4 regions of the Bradyrhizobium sp. USDA 3650 genome follow, and region 3 is predicted to be linked to each of the others. Evidence: riboswitches for the same ligand, from Rfam matches in the RefSeq annotation. Region 3 holds a riboswitch; each other region holds the start of a gene.
What was found. A riboswitch is a leader RNA that binds a small molecule or an ion and turns the genes downstream of it on or off. The one in region 3 is predicted to bind cobalamin.

Region 1 (3,519 bases), 5.7 Mb from region 3:
GCGCTCGATATCGTAGGCCGAGAATGTGGCCTCCGCGCGCTTGTCGGCCGATTGTAGCTTTACCCCGGTCTCATAGGTCCGCGATGTCGTCAGGAGCAGCGGCACCGACGGCGCCAGGATGAAAATGTTGGCCACCGTCGGGTCTGCCGCGGTCGCGTACTGGCTGTACAGCATCACGCCAGGGGCGACGTCCCAGGTGTAGCCGATGCGGCCGGTCACGGGATTGAACGTCGTCGAAAAGGGATAGCCCTTAGCGGATTCAAGCACTCCACCGGGATCAAACCGCGTGCGGTCCAGCTTGATGTCCTCGAACCGGATGCCGCCCATCAGGGCGAAGGTCGAGGTCAGTTTGAGCCGGTCCTCAAACGCCAGGGAGGTCGTGTCGAGGTGCGTGTAGATCTTCTCGTCGCTGCGCGGGCCATAGAGGCCGCGATCCGGATTGAGGAGATCGACGTAGTCCGATGAGAACAGCGTGTCCTGCGAGACGTTGAACTGCGAGCTGCTCGCAGTCACGGTGGCGACGAAACGGTTGTCGATGCCGGCCAGATTGGAATTGACGGTAAGGTCTGTGATGTTGCCGTAGAGCCGCTGCGCGTGATCGAGCGCCAGGCGCTCGCGATAGATGCTCTGCGCGCCCGCGAAATTGCCTACGGTCTGGTCGAATGAGGTGATCTCGTTATTGAACCAGTGGCGGTGGGCGTCATAGCCGTAGACCTGGCTCTTGAGGGAGATGTTGTTGGTGATGTCCCATTGAAAGCCGCTTCGCAGCCACAGCTCGTTTGCCCCGCTGCGATTGTCGAGCACGTTGTAGTTCGTCGTCAGCGTGCGCGCATCGACCGTCACCGGGACCGGCGTGCCGCCGCCGAGGTAGTAGTTGCTCCACTGGCCCGAGACGACGCCTGATGTCGGGACAATGCCCGGCGCATTGGCCGGCACCAGAGGCGTGCCCCAATAGAAGCGGTCCTTGTCCTGCCTGTACTCGGCCGCGCCCCAGACCTTCAGGCTGTCGTTGACGCGATAGTTCAGCTGGCCCGAGACATTGCTGAGCTTCGAATAAGTGTCGTCGATAAATCCCTTGTTGTTGAAATGACTGATGTCGAAGCGGTAATCGAGGCCGTCAATCAGCGTGCTGCCGCCCGAGCCATAGCCGGCGCGATAACCGTTGAAGGAATCGTAGGAGGTGAAGGCGTCGTTGATGACAGGCCCGGTGTGCGGCGCCTTCGTGACGTAATTGATCGCGCCGCCGGTCGCCCCTAAGCCGGAAACGAGTGAATCCGGCCCCTTGATGATCTCCACCTGCTGCAATCCGGCGACATCCATGGGGCGGCCGGTCATGGTCGATGGCCCGATCTGGATGCCGTTGTACAGAGTGCTGATCTGGTCCCCGGAAAAACCGCGCATTGAGAAGATAGCGGGTGCACCCGGAGCGTCGCCGCCGGTCACGCCGGCCGCCGCCTTGGCGACGTCAGTGGTCGTCCGGATGCCAAGTTCCTGGATGATACGCTGGTCGATGACCTCGACGGTCGCGGGCATTTCCCGTGCCGTGATTCCTAGCCGCGAGCCGACGTCGCTCACCGCGGCCGTGTTCAGCGGTGTCTGTATCGGGCCGCTCAATGGCTGGGTCCCCCGGACGGCGACCACCGAAGCGGACAGATTGCGCCCCGGGGCGCGGCGGGCCGCCCGTGGTTTTTGAGCGCCCGGGCTGACGGCGGGAGCCCGCCTCGCAGCAGGTGGTGAGACGATCACGGGCTCCACCTCTCGGGAGGTATCCCGGGCGGCGGTCTGCGCCCTTGCCATGGGGCACAGCGACGTAGAGAGCAGCAAGACCAGCAAGGCAGCCCTCGTGCGCTGGATGCTGCGTGTGAGGCTCTGAGAGATGCCACTATCGTCAAGCGAGAATGCCGGCGCAATGCCCCTGCCGAAACGAAGATGTTGCACAAGAACGCTCTGCGGCGACGCAAACAAACCGTCACCGCGGTTGCCTTAGTCACCTGCCTTCGCCCCAAGCGGCAGATGCACCGGCTAGTTGTCCGACATCGAGGCACCCCGCCCAATGCGTTCGCGCGTGACTTATGGCTGGCAGCAGGTTTCCTGGCTCGCGGGTTATCGCCTTCGACCACCTTCCCAGAGACCGATTGGCTCCAGTGGTTTTCCTGGTCGTCGGCTATCCGCTTACAGTTGCGGGGGCAGCCGCGGAATGGTCCGCCGAGACGGACGCACCGCATTCCCTTGATGAGTCCTTGCGGACACTACCGATCACGAAAGTGGCATCTGGTGATCGTCCCGTCAACAACCGGGAGGGATTTTTAGCCAGCTCGCCCAGCGATGGTCGCAGGGTGTGGCTGCTGCGCCCGCCAGTCTCCCGGGACTTGACGTCAGCCTGCGGGGTCAAAGACCCCGGCGCGGCAAATTCAGCCACGCGCCCGTTTTTACCAGAGACAGCGGACATCAAGACGCCTGAGGCGCTCTTCGCCTAAGGATCACGAGCGGGCGTTGGAAGAGTGGTAGTCGCCGGCGCCGGCGGTCGCAGGATGCTACCGCTGTCTGACCTTAGGTCAGCTGGTCGAGAATCTCTCGCACCTTCAGCGCTAGTTTCGCTTGCGAGATCGGCTTCTCCAGCAGGTTTACGCCTTCATCAAGCCTCCCCTGATGGACGACGGCATTGCGCGAGTACCCGGTCATGTACAGTATCTTCAGTCGCGGTCTAATTTGAAGCGCGCGCCGGCCGAGTTCGCGACCATTGATCCCGGGCATGACCACGTCCGTGAGAAGAAGATCGACCTTCGACTGGTCCTGCAGGAGAATGGTCAGGGCGGCTTGGGCGCTGCGGGCCGAGAGAACGCGGTAGTTGAGATCGCGCAGGACGTCAGAAATATAGACGCGCAGATCTTCATCATCCTCGACGACGAGAATGGTCTCGAATATCTCACCCTCAGCGAGCTCCTCAGGTGCCACTTCCTCGTGTCGGGCACTGCCGGTGAAGCGCGGGAAATACAGCTTGATCGTCGTGCCTTGCCCCACCTCGCTGTAGATTTTTGCGTGCCCTCCGGATTGTTTGACGAAGCCATAGACCTGGCTCAAGCCAAGGCCGGTGCCGTGACCCGGCTCCTTGGTGGTAAAGAACGGCTCGAAGGCGTGACTGAGAACATCGCGCGACATCCCGCCACCGGTGTCAGTCACGCAAATGGCGACGTACTGACCGGGCGCCAGTTCAGGATTGAGCCGGCAGTAGTCATCGTCGGCGGAGATGTTGGCAGCTTCCAATGTCAGCTTTCCGCCGTCGGGCATGGAATCACGAGCGTTAATTGCCAGGTTGACGATGGCAGACTCTAGATGATTGGCGTCAGCTTCAATTTGCCATAGCCCCGCACTTCCGACCGTTTGGACTTCGATGCTCTCTCCGAGCGTACGCTGGAGGAATTCCTGCAGACCGTTGACGTAGTTGTTCACGTTGATCGGCTTGGGATCGAGCGCCTGCCGGCGCGAAAATGCCAACAAGCGGCTGGTCAAAGCCGCGGC
Region 2 (3,519 bases), 1.9 Mb from region 3:
CCGCCGTTTGCGGGAAGGATCCGATGGTTGTGGTTGGAAACATCGGCAATGCGAAGGCGACGCGTTGGACGTCGGCGCGCTGGGTGAACGCACTGCGACGGCGACGCATGCTATCGTCGATCGCGGCCATTCGTCCGGCGACGTTCGCACTGTGGATCTTCGGCGATGTTTCGCGGGTGACGGATGCATCCTCTGAGAGCGTGAGTTCATCGGCCACGTCGGCAGCATAGCCAGCCAGCGCTTTGCCCAATATCGAAAGTTCCTTGATCTTCTGCACTGAGAACGCCAACCACGTCTTCAGATTGGGATCGAGATCGATCTCTAGTTCAATGTCGGTCGGAACATGTAGCAGCGAGCAGGAGGGGGCAATCTGAACACGGTCCCTGCCCAGTTTTTTGACCATAGGAGCAAGTTGGTCGAGTAGCGCCGGCAGATTAGAGCGCCACACGTTGCGACCATCAACGACACCGAGCGAGACCACGAGATCTCTACCTGCTCTGGCGACAATCGCGTCCAACTGGTCAGGTGCACGAACCAGGTCGACATGAACCCCGGCAACGGGCAAGGCCAATACTGTTTCAAGATTGTCGCCGACACCCCCGAAGTATGTGGCCAGCATGATTTTAAGGGCCGGCACGGCCTTAGCGAAATGAGCATAGGCCCGGCGGACAGCGGCCCGAGATGCTTCGTCGACGTCCATCACTAGGCATGGCTCGTCGAGCTGAACCCATTCAGCGCCGCGCGAGGCTAGTTCGCGGAGAACATCGACATAGACGGGGAGGAGTCGATCAAGCAGCGACAGCGGATTGAAGGCGGGATTTACGCTTTTGCCGAGCTTCAGGAAAGTGACTGGGCCCACTAGGACGGGCCGCGTCTGATAGCCGAGGCTTCTTGCCTCCTCATATTCCTCGATCGGCTTCCGAGAGGCATACTTAAAGATCTGATCCTGGTGAAATTCCGGCACCATGTAGTGGTAGTTCGTATCGAACCACTTCGTCATCTCCTGTGCGGCTACGCCGGGCCCATGCTGAGCGTGACCACCGTCTTGAGCGCCACGCGCCATGGTGAAGTAGGTTTTGAGCGACACAGGACCTTCGTTCCAGCCGTAAACGTCGGGAATGGCGCCGACCATTAGGCTGGTATCGAGCACATGGTCGTAGAGCGAGAAGTCATTCGAAGGAATGACGGTCGCACCGCGGGATTTCTGCCGTGCCCAATTAGCGGCACGAAGTCCACTCCCCGCCTCGAGGAGCTCGGCTTCGCTGGATTTTCCCGCCCAGTAGCTCTCGAGCGCGAATTTGAGTTCGCGTCGTGGGCCGATGCGTGACGTCCCCAGTGTGGCAACGGGAAGCGAAAGGATTGACATAGCTTAGACCCCTTGTTGGGGCAAAGGCCATGGCGGACGCAGACAGCGAACATCGCGTGAGCGACAACTGCTTGGCGCACACCGGGACGCCCCGCCCGTGGACGATATCTTGTCGAGGCAGGTCTCCTGGCTCACGGGTCGTCGCTGCTGTCCGGCCTTCCCGAAGCCGCATGGCTTCAGTGACTTCGTTGGACAGCGGCTCGCCGCTTACAGTTGCGGGGGCAGCGCCGGCATTGCACCGGCTTCCCTCTTAGCTCCAGATCAAACGAAATCCGGAGACCGCGACGGCTTGAATTATGCGCACGAGGATCGATGCGTCAACCTACCGATTCTCGTTGCGATATTGCCCAAGCGATTACGAGCGCACTAGGCGGGCACGACGGTCTTGCTCGCGGCCTGGTGAACACGCCCGGATCTGTGGAGGCTCCGCTGTGAAATGCATTCGCTCCTTGCTCGCGTAAGGGTTGAGCTCCACGACCGGAACGAACCCGGGCCGCTTTCGGTATCTGTGTGATCGCGAGGAGGCGACCTTTTCCGTCAGCAGCTTTTCGAACCAGCGCGTCAGGAAGGTGCGATCATCTCGGCCGGCATCCGTTTGGTCACAGCCCACGAGGCTCCCTAGACATTTCGAAAGCCGGATTGCTCCAGGACCGCACGGATGATCAGGTCGGCTCCTTGGTGTTCGGCGGCCCGACCAGGCACGAGGTCGTCCGCCTCCGTGAGGTTGGCCAAGATGATCTTCTCGGTGCAATAGGTGTTCACGTGCTGAGCGACTTTTGCGCCGGCTTCGATGCGTCCGTGGCCGCTCGACGCCGGTCTGCCTCGCCTCGACTCGCGGCCAGCGATGATAGGCCTTAACGCGGCCACTGAGCATCGAGGGCCTTGTCCTTGTTCGTGACAATTTCGACGGTGTCCTCCGACAGAGCCCTTTGAGGGGTTCCTCGGAGTCGCTCAGCGTCTTAAGCTCATAACGATGTTAATCGAACTCGATGCGCCCCATGCGGTCGTGGTCTCCTCAAGGTCCCACATCTACAACTTCGTTCGCGAAATCGAGCGATGAGGCCTTTTGGTCGCGGGCTGCCTATCCTGTCTTGGACGGGACACAGGTGTCAGGGACCGGACAGACCACCGCGCATTGCGGCGTGTCGCAATGGGCCCTCGCACTCCGTACATTTTTTGGCATCGATAACGTAAATGTCGCGCTTCAGACTGATCGCCGCGTTGGGACACTCGAACTCACATGCGCCACAAACGGTGCATTGCGAAGCGACGATCTTGTAAGCCATGCCTTCCGACTCCTTAGGCGAGCGATGCCATGGGCGATCCCTTTCAAATGCCGTGCCAAACGCAGACGCGCTCAATGTTGGGCAATTTGCCCAATTCGGCTGTCCCGGGTCTGAGACCATGTTGCATCTGCGACAGCAACAGGTCGCTTCAATTTCAGGCTACGAGCCCTCGGGCCCTCTTGCGAGAGTCAGTGGCGACTTGACGCTGGAAGCGTCCGTCGGTTTGTTTGGCACGTCAGCGCGGGGCAAGCGAGGCTGACGCTTCCTCAACCGGCGGCGACAAAAAACCGCCAACGGACGCAGGTCTACGTTGGATCTCGGCAAACCTCCGGTCACACACCCCGACTGGAGGTTTGTGCAAGCCTCGCTCATGGCTGCAACGCTAGCTGCGCGGAGGACTCGCTGGAGGCTTGCCAAAACGGGCTTGTGGTATAACAAGCTTCGGAGGGAAATGAAGTGGCGGCGGGACGACCGACACTGGCCCTGCAGACCGAATTGCACTCAGCCTCATGCCTGGTGCCGAGTAGGCATGGCGGTGCTCGTGAGCGTCGCTTGGCCGCACTCAGCCACTCGCAACTATTTTAGACGAGCTGGAGCAGGGTTGAAAGATGACTGTGCAAATTGCTTCAGTGGCATGGCTTTTCCGAACAGATGGCCCTGCGCAAGGTCGAAGCCGAGTTCGGCCACAGCGATTAGGTCAGCCTGGCTCTCCACACCTTCGGCGACGGTGCGCACATTGTACTCTTTGGCTAGATCGACGATATGGCGGCACACCGTTCGCTTGAGGGGCCCATTCGCGCAGCCGCCGACGAACTGACGATCCACTTTCAATTTCATGAACGGGAATTTTGTCATCCCCATCAGCTG
Region 3 (3,519 bases):
ACACCGCCGCGGTCGATGTCGCCGACCAGCACGACCGGCACGTCGGCCTTGCGCGCAAAGCCCATATTGGCGATGTCGGCCTTGCGCAGGTTCACCTCGGCCGGGCTGCCGGCGCCTTCCACCAGCACGAGATCGGCGCGCGCCTTCAGCCGCTCGAAGCTCTCCAGCACGGCGCCCATCAATGACGGCTTCATCGCCGCATATTCACGCGCACGCGCGGTCGCGATGCGTTTTCCCTGCACGATCACCTGCGCGCCGACATCGGTCTCGGGCTTGAGCAGCACCGGGTTCATGTCGGTGTGCGGCTCGACGCCAGCGGCGAGCGCCTGGAGCGCCTGGGCGCGGCCGATCTCGCCGCCGTCGACCGTGACGGCCGCATTGTTCGACATGTTCTGCGGCTTGAACGGGAGCACGCGCAGGCCGCGTCGCACAAAGGCGCGCGCGAGGCCGGCGACGATGAGCGACTTGCCCACGTCCGAGCCGGCCCCCTGGATCATCAATGCGCGCGCCATCGCGAGTTTCTTAGAACTCGACGCCGGCTTGCGCCTTGATGCCGGAGCGGAAGGGATGCTTGACCAGCGTCATCTCGGTGACGAGATCGGCGATCTCGATCAGCTCGTCCTTGGCGTTGCGCCCGGTAAGCACGACATGCGTCATCGGCGGCTTCGAGGTCGCCAGGAAATCGACAACCTCCGCGATGTCGAGATAGTCGTAGCGCAGCGCGATGTTGATCTCGTCGAGCACGACCATGCGGAGATTCTGGTCGAGGATCAGCTCCTTGGCCTTCTCCCAGCCGGCGCGGGCGGCCGCGATGTCGCGGGCGCGGTCCTGCGTCTCCCAGGTAAAGCCTTCGCCCATGGCGTGGAATTGGCAGAGGTCGCCGAAATGGCCGGTGAGCATGCGGCGCTCGCCGGTATCCCAGGCGCCCTTGATGAACTGCACGACCGCACAGGGAAAGCCATGGGCGACGCAGCGGACGATCATGCCGAAGGCCGAGGACGACTTGCCCTTGCCGGCGCCGGTGTGGACGATGATGAGGCCCTTTTCGCCGCTCTTGGTCGCCATGATCTTGTCGCGGGCGACCTTCTTCTTCGCCATTTTCGAGGCGTGACGGGCGTCGGTTTCGTCGGCCGTCTGGGTATCCGGTTCTGACGTCATCGGACGGGGTCCTTCGGCTTGACAAGAGGCGGTCGGGGGCAAATGGTGGCCCGACGTTGGTTCCTGTCCTACGACAGGCGAAGAGGGAATGCGATAGGGTCCGAATCGGCAAGATTTGGTTCCAAAATGCAGCCGCCCCCGCGACCGTGACCGGAGAGATGCCCGAAGCCACTGATCCCCATGAGATCGGGAAGGCGGGGATCGAAGGGGAAACCCTGCTCCGGAAGCCGGGAGACCTGCCAACGCGGACGATTTTGGACCGGCGGACGGGGTGTTCCGCGACGGGGAAACGGGCCTTCGCAAGAACGGTTCGTGGGCCTCTTCGCTTCCCGCTGTTTATTCTGGAAGAAGCGATGACCGTCACACTTCATGTCTGCATCACCTGCCGCGCCGGCGAGACGCTTGGCGAGGGCGAGACGACGCCCGGCAAGCGCCTGCATGGTGCGATCCTCGAGGCCGGCGTGCCCGAGGGCGTCAGCGTGGTTCCCGTCGAATGCCTGTCTGCATGCAACCAGGGTTGCTCGGTCGCGCTCAGCGCGCCCGGCCGCTGGTCCTATGTCTATGGTCGCCTCTCGGATGCGCATGCGAGCGACGTGGTCGCGGGCGCCGCGGCCTATGCGGCCGCGCCCGACGGCCTCGTGCCCTGGCGCAGCCGCCCGGAGATCTTCCGCAAGCAATCGCTTGCCCGCATTCCCCCCATTCTCCCCTTGGCCGTCGTGCCGGAGGCTGCCGAATGAATTCGCTCGCAAAAGTCCCGGTCACGGTCGTCACGGGCTTTCTCGGCTCCGGCAAGACCACGCTGATCCAGCATCTGCTCGCCAACGCCAACGGCAAGAAGCTCGCGGTGCTCGTCAACGAGTTCGGCAGCGAAGGCGTCGATGGCGAGATTCTGAAATCCTGCGCCGATGCGAATTGCCCGGAAGAGAACATCATCGAGCTCGCCAATGGCTGCATCTGCTGCACTGTCGCCGACGATTTCATTCCGACCATGGAGAAGCTGCTGTCGCGGCCGGTGCGGCCCGATCATATCCTGATCGAGACCTCGGGCCTGGCTCTGCCCAAACCGCTGCTGAAGGCGTTCGACTGGCCGGAGATCCGTTCGCGCATCACGGTCGACGGCGTGATCGCGCTCGCCGACGCCGAAGCTGTTGCTGCCGGCCGTTTCGCGCCCGACCCAATTGCCGTCGAAGCGCAGCGCGCGGCGGACGGCAATCTCGACCATGAGACGCCGCTGTCGGAAGTGTTTGAGGACCAGATCGCCTGCGCCGACATCGTGCTGCTGACCAAGGCGGATCTTGCGGGCGCGGCAGGGCTCGAGACAGCCAAGGCGGCGATCACCGCCGAGATGTCGCGCCGCGTGCCGATGCTGGCGATCACCGACGGCGCGATCGACGCGCGTGTCATCCTCGACCTCGGCGCTGCCGCCGAGAATGATCTCGCCGCGCGGCCCTCGCATCACGACGGCGAGGAGGATCATGAGCACGACGATTTTGCGTCCGTCGTGATCGATCTTCCTGAGGTCACCGACATCGACGTGCTGGTCGCATCCGTTCAGCGGCTGGCGCGCGAGCAGAACGTGCTGCGCGTCAAGGGTTACATCGCGGTGGAGGGCAAGCCGATGCGCCTCTTGCTGCAAGCGGTCGGCGAGCGCGTGCGGCACCAGTTCGACAAGCCCTGGGGCGCGGGTGCGAGGCGGTCAAAGCTCGTCGTGATCGGCGAGCACGGAAACATTGATGAAGCCGCGATCAAGGCGGGACTTGGTCTTTCAGGATCTGGTATCTAATGCACGTAGTCTTCCGCGAGAGCCGCGGTCTCGAGGAGACCGCGATACCAAGGGACATCGGCCAGGATCCGGCCGATCTCGTGGTGCTCTCGTATTCAGATTCCGATCTTGCCGCGTTCGCGGCCGGCTGGCGCCGTGGCCGCGACAGCCTGCCGTCGCTACGGCTCGTCAATCTCGCAGAACTCCGTCATCCGCTCTCGGTCGACACCTATATCGAGCGCACGCTGGCGCAGGCGCGCGGCATCCTCGTGCGTCTGATCGGGGGTGAGTCCTATTGGTCGTATGGGCTCGCGGCCCTGCAGCAACTGGCGAAGGAGCGCGGCATCGTGCTGGCCGTGCTGCCGGCCGACGGCCGCGACGATACGCGGCTGGATGCATATTCGACCCTGCCGGTCTCGACGCTGCGGCGGCTCAAGGTGCTCTGCGACACCGGCGCGCCCTGTCGCATCGCAAGCCGCGATCGCGCAGCTTGCGTTGGCTTCGGGCCTCTATGCGGGACCTGTTATCGGCGAGATGACCGTGCCCGAGATGGGCTTTTACGATCCCGCGCGCGGTGTCATTGCCGCGCCGGCGTTGGG
Region 4 (3,519 bases), 190 kb from region 3:
CTGTCGCCGACGTGACGGACGAGGCCGCCGATCTCCACCGGCAATTTGGTGCCGAAGCGATAGGACGCCCCGGCATTGGCGATGAAGTTCGGGACGTTCGGCGGGGTCTTGCCCGAATAGGATTGGAAGTCGCCATTGCCGTCGACATAGTTGAAGTCAACGAAGCGCGATTGCACGAAGGCGACATTGGCCCACAGCTTCAGGCCGCCGACCGGGTTCACCGCCGCAGCGATCTCGACGCCCTTGGAGGCCATCTTGCCGGCGACGTTGAACACGATGCCGCTCTCGGGCACGTAGACGTTCTTGCGTTCGATGTCGAACGCCGAGAACGTCGCCTCGGCGCGCTTGTCGGATGATTGCAGCTTCACGCCGGTCTCGTAGGTCCGCGACGTCGTCAGCAGCAGCGGCACCTTTGGCGCGAGGATGAAGATGTTGGCCACCGTCGGGTCCGCCGCCGTCGCATATTGGCTGTACAGCATCACCCCGGGCGCGATGTCCCAGGTGTAGCCGATGCGCCCGGTGACCGGATTGAACTTGGTCGAGAACGGATAGCCTTTTCCGGACGCTAGCGAGCCGTCGGGATTGAAGCGCGTGCGCGATAGTTCGATATCCTCGAACCGGATGCCGCCGATCAGCGCGAAGGTCGAGGTCAGCTTGAGCCGGTCCTCGAACGACAGCGCCGTGGTGTCGAGATGGGTGTAGATCTTCTCGTCGCTGCGCGGGCCGTAAAGCCCGCGGTCCGGATTGATCAGCTCGACCGTGTCGGAGAAGAACTTTGTATCCTGCGAGACGTTGAATTGCGAGCTGCTTGCCGCAACCGTAGCGACGAAGCGGTTGTCCATTCCACCGAGGTTGGAATTGACGGTGAGGTCGGTGATGTTGCCATAGAGCCGTTGCGCGTGGTCCAGCGCCAGCCGCTCGCGATAGACGTTGTTCGGCCCGGAATCGTCGAACGAGCTGATCTCGTTGTTGAACCAGTGCCGATGCGCGTCGTAGCCGTAGACCTGGCTGCGCAGCGAGATGTTGTTGGTGATGTCCCACTGGAAGCCGCTGCGCAGCCAGAGCTCGTTGGCCCCGCTGTGATTGTCGAGCACGTTGTAGCTTGTCGTCAGCGTGCGCGCGTCGATGGTAACGGGATTGAGCGCCCCGGCATGGCCGTTGAGGTAGTAATTGGTCCACTGGCCCGAGACGATGCCTGACGTCGGCACGACGCCGGGCGCGTTCGCCGGCACCAGCGGCGTTCCCCAATAGAATCGGTCCTTGTCCTGCTTGTATTCGGCGGCGCCCCAGATCTTCAGGCTGTCGTTGACGCGGTAGTTCAACTGGCCCGAGACGTTGCTGAGCTTCGAATAGGTGTCGTCGATGAAGCTCTTGTCGTTGGAATGGCTGATGTCGAAACGGTAGTCGAGGCCATTGACCAGCGTGCTGCCGCCGGAACCGTAGCCGGCGCGATAGCCGTTGAAGGAATCGTAGGAGGTGAAGGCCTCGTTGATAATGGGCCCGGTGTGCGGCGCCTTGGTGACGTAGTTGATCGCACCGCCGGTGGATCCGAGTCCCGATACCAGGGAGTTGGGGCCCTTGATGATCTCGACCTGCTGCAGATTGGCGGTATCCATGGGCCGGCCCGTCATGGTCGACGGCCCGATCGGGATGCCGTTGTAGAGGGTGGTGAGCTGGTCGCCGCTAAAGCCGCGCATGGAGAAGATTGCGGGCGCGCCCGGCGCATCGCCGCCGGTGACGCCGACCGCGGCCTTGGCGACATCGGTAGTGGTCCTGATGCCCTGATCCTGCATGGTCTGCTGGTCAATGACCTCGACGGTCGCTGGCGTTTCCCGTGCCGTGATTCCGAGCCGGGAGCCGACATCGGTGACGGCGGCCGTGTTCAACGGCGTCTGCACCTGATAGCTCGGAGGCTGGGTTGTTGGGTTGGCAACCACCGGAGCGGCGCGATTACGCCCTACGTTGCGCCGGGCCGTGCGCGATCTCTGAGCGCCGGGGCTGACGGTTACGGCCGGTCTTGGAGTGGGCGGGGTGACGATCACCGGGCCGACCTCGCGGGAGGCGTTGTCGCGGACCGCGGTCTGCGCCATCGCCATGGAGGACAGGGATGTCGAGAGCAGCAAGGCGAGCAGGGCAGGTGTGGCGCGCCGAAAATTGCCGGCTCTTCCCTGAGAGATCTGGATAAGGACACGCGAATGTTCCGGCGCAACGCCCGGACCGAAATAAAGATTTTGCACGACAACGCTCTGCGGCGACGCAAACTAACCGTCACCGCGGTTGCCTTAGCAGTCTGCCTTCGCCCCTAGCGGCAGATGCACCGGCTACTCTTCCGACATCAGGGCACCCCGCCCAATGCGTTCGCGCGTGACCATGGCTGGTAGCAGGTTTCCTGGCTCGCGGGTCATCGCCTTCGACCACCTTCCCAGAGGCCCAAGCGGGGCTCCAGTGGTTCGTTTGGTCGTCGGCTATCCGCCTACAGTTGCGGGGGCAGCCGCGGAATTGCCCACTCGAGGTGGACGCACCGCATTCCCTTGGAGAGTCCTTGCGGACACTACCGCGCGGGAAACTGGCATTTGGCGATGAGCGCGTCAACATCCGCGTATGACCGGCGCCTCTGGCGGAGTGCCGCAGCACGAGATGCCGCGGCATTCTTGCTTAGGGCCTCCTGTCCGCCGATCCAGCCGGTTGCGTTTGCGAGAGCCGCTGCTTCACCGTCCTTGCGATCGCCGCCGGGGCCTCCTCGGGGATCGCGAAGCATGAACTCGCGTTGATCTCGCACAGGACGTAGGTGTCGGCACCGGCCGCGTCTTTCGGACCGTACAGGAAGTCCGCGTCCCAGATGACCGGAAGCGAGCCTGCGTCGATGTCCAGCGTCTTCATCATTCCCGGGGTCCACTCGTCTTCCATCAAGCGACGCAGCCGCTGGAAGCGCGAGTCTGCGTTCGAGGTATAGAGCCGCGGTCCGGCCTCGGAACGGGCATCCGGCGAGTCAACCAGGGCTTTGACTTTGTGAGAGCCGAAGCCGGCACAGCGATCGCCCGCCATATAGCAGCGCACCACGCCTTCGCTCAAGCGAGGCTGGAATGGCTGATCGACCACGCTGCCGTTCTCGAAATATTCCGTGCAGCGACCGAGAAAACTCTCCAACGTCAGTTCCTCGGAGACATCCTTGGTCGCGTCCAGCACCTTTATCATCGGGGAATTCGGCAGGCTCTCGACCTTCCACACGCCTTGGCCGCCGTTACCGCGGTTGCGCTTGATCACGCGCGGACCGGTGGCGAGCCGTGTCGGCAACTCGGCGCGCATGGCCTCGGCGGTTTGATATAAAGCCGTGTCGCATCCCCACCCCATCGAGCGGGTACGATAGAGTACCTCCTTGGTGCCCATCTTGAGAATGACGTCCGGATGAGCGCTGACCCACACGCCCCGCGCCGCTACGTCGCGAAGCAGGGGATCAAGCTCAACCCGCGTCTTGCCCTGGTGGATCGGATCGACCCAGACGAGCACGCCGTCCACCGC

Region 1: linked by a shared signal. The riboswitch ahead of ACVIN2_RS33410 (TonB-dependent receptor) and the one ahead of ACVIN2_RS07035 (DUF1636 family protein) in region 3 are both predicted to bind cobalamin.
Region 2: linked by a shared signal. The riboswitch ahead of metE (5-methyltetrahydropteroyltriglutamate--homocysteine S-methyltransferase) and the one ahead of ACVIN2_RS07035 (DUF1636 family protein) in region 3 are both predicted to bind cobalamin.
Region 4: linked by a shared signal. The riboswitch ahead of ACVIN2_RS07845 (TonB-dependent receptor) and the one ahead of ACVIN2_RS07035 (DUF1636 family protein) in region 3 are both predicted to bind cobalamin.

What each region holds. Positions count from the first base shown of each region.
Region 1 is NZ_JBSRZG010000001.1:7,108,198-7,111,716, reverse strand. Features, by position in the region: gene ACVIN2_RS33410 (TonB-dependent receptor) at 1-1,797, opposite strand, end outside; cobalamin riboswitch at 2,065-2,269, opposite strand; gene ACVIN2_RS33405 (PAS domain S-box protein) at 2,551-3,519, opposite strand, start outside.
Region 2 is NZ_JBSRZG010000001.1:3,378,319-3,381,837, forward strand. Features, by position in the region: gene metE (5-methyltetrahydropteroyltriglutamate--homocysteine S-methyltransferase) at 1-1,366, opposite strand, end outside; cobalamin riboswitch at 1,466-1,665, opposite strand; partial or broken gene ACVIN2_RS15735 (4Fe-4S binding protein) at 2,448-2,652, opposite strand; gene ACVIN2_RS15740 (EAL domain-containing response regulator) at 3,229-3,519, opposite strand, start outside.
Region 3 is NZ_JBSRZG010000001.1:1,433,813-1,437,331, reverse strand. Features, by position in the region: partial or broken gene ACVIN2_RS07045 (cobyric acid synthase) at 1-512, opposite strand, end outside; gene cobO (cob(I)yrinic acid a,c-diamide adenosyltransferase) at 523-1,158, opposite strand; cobalamin riboswitch at 1,199-1,416, shown strand; gene ACVIN2_RS07035 (DUF1636 family protein) at 1,512-1,895, shown strand; gene cobW (cobalamin biosynthesis protein CobW) at 1,892-2,941, shown strand; partial or broken gene cobN (cobaltochelatase subunit CobN) at 2,941-3,519, shown strand, end outside.
Region 4 is NZ_JBSRZG010000001.1:1,627,224-1,630,742, reverse strand. Features, by position in the region: gene ACVIN2_RS07845 (TonB-dependent receptor) at 1-2,237, opposite strand, end outside; cobalamin riboswitch at 2,363-2,571, opposite strand; gene ACVIN2_RS07840 (Cj0069 family protein) at 2,656-3,519, opposite strand, start outside.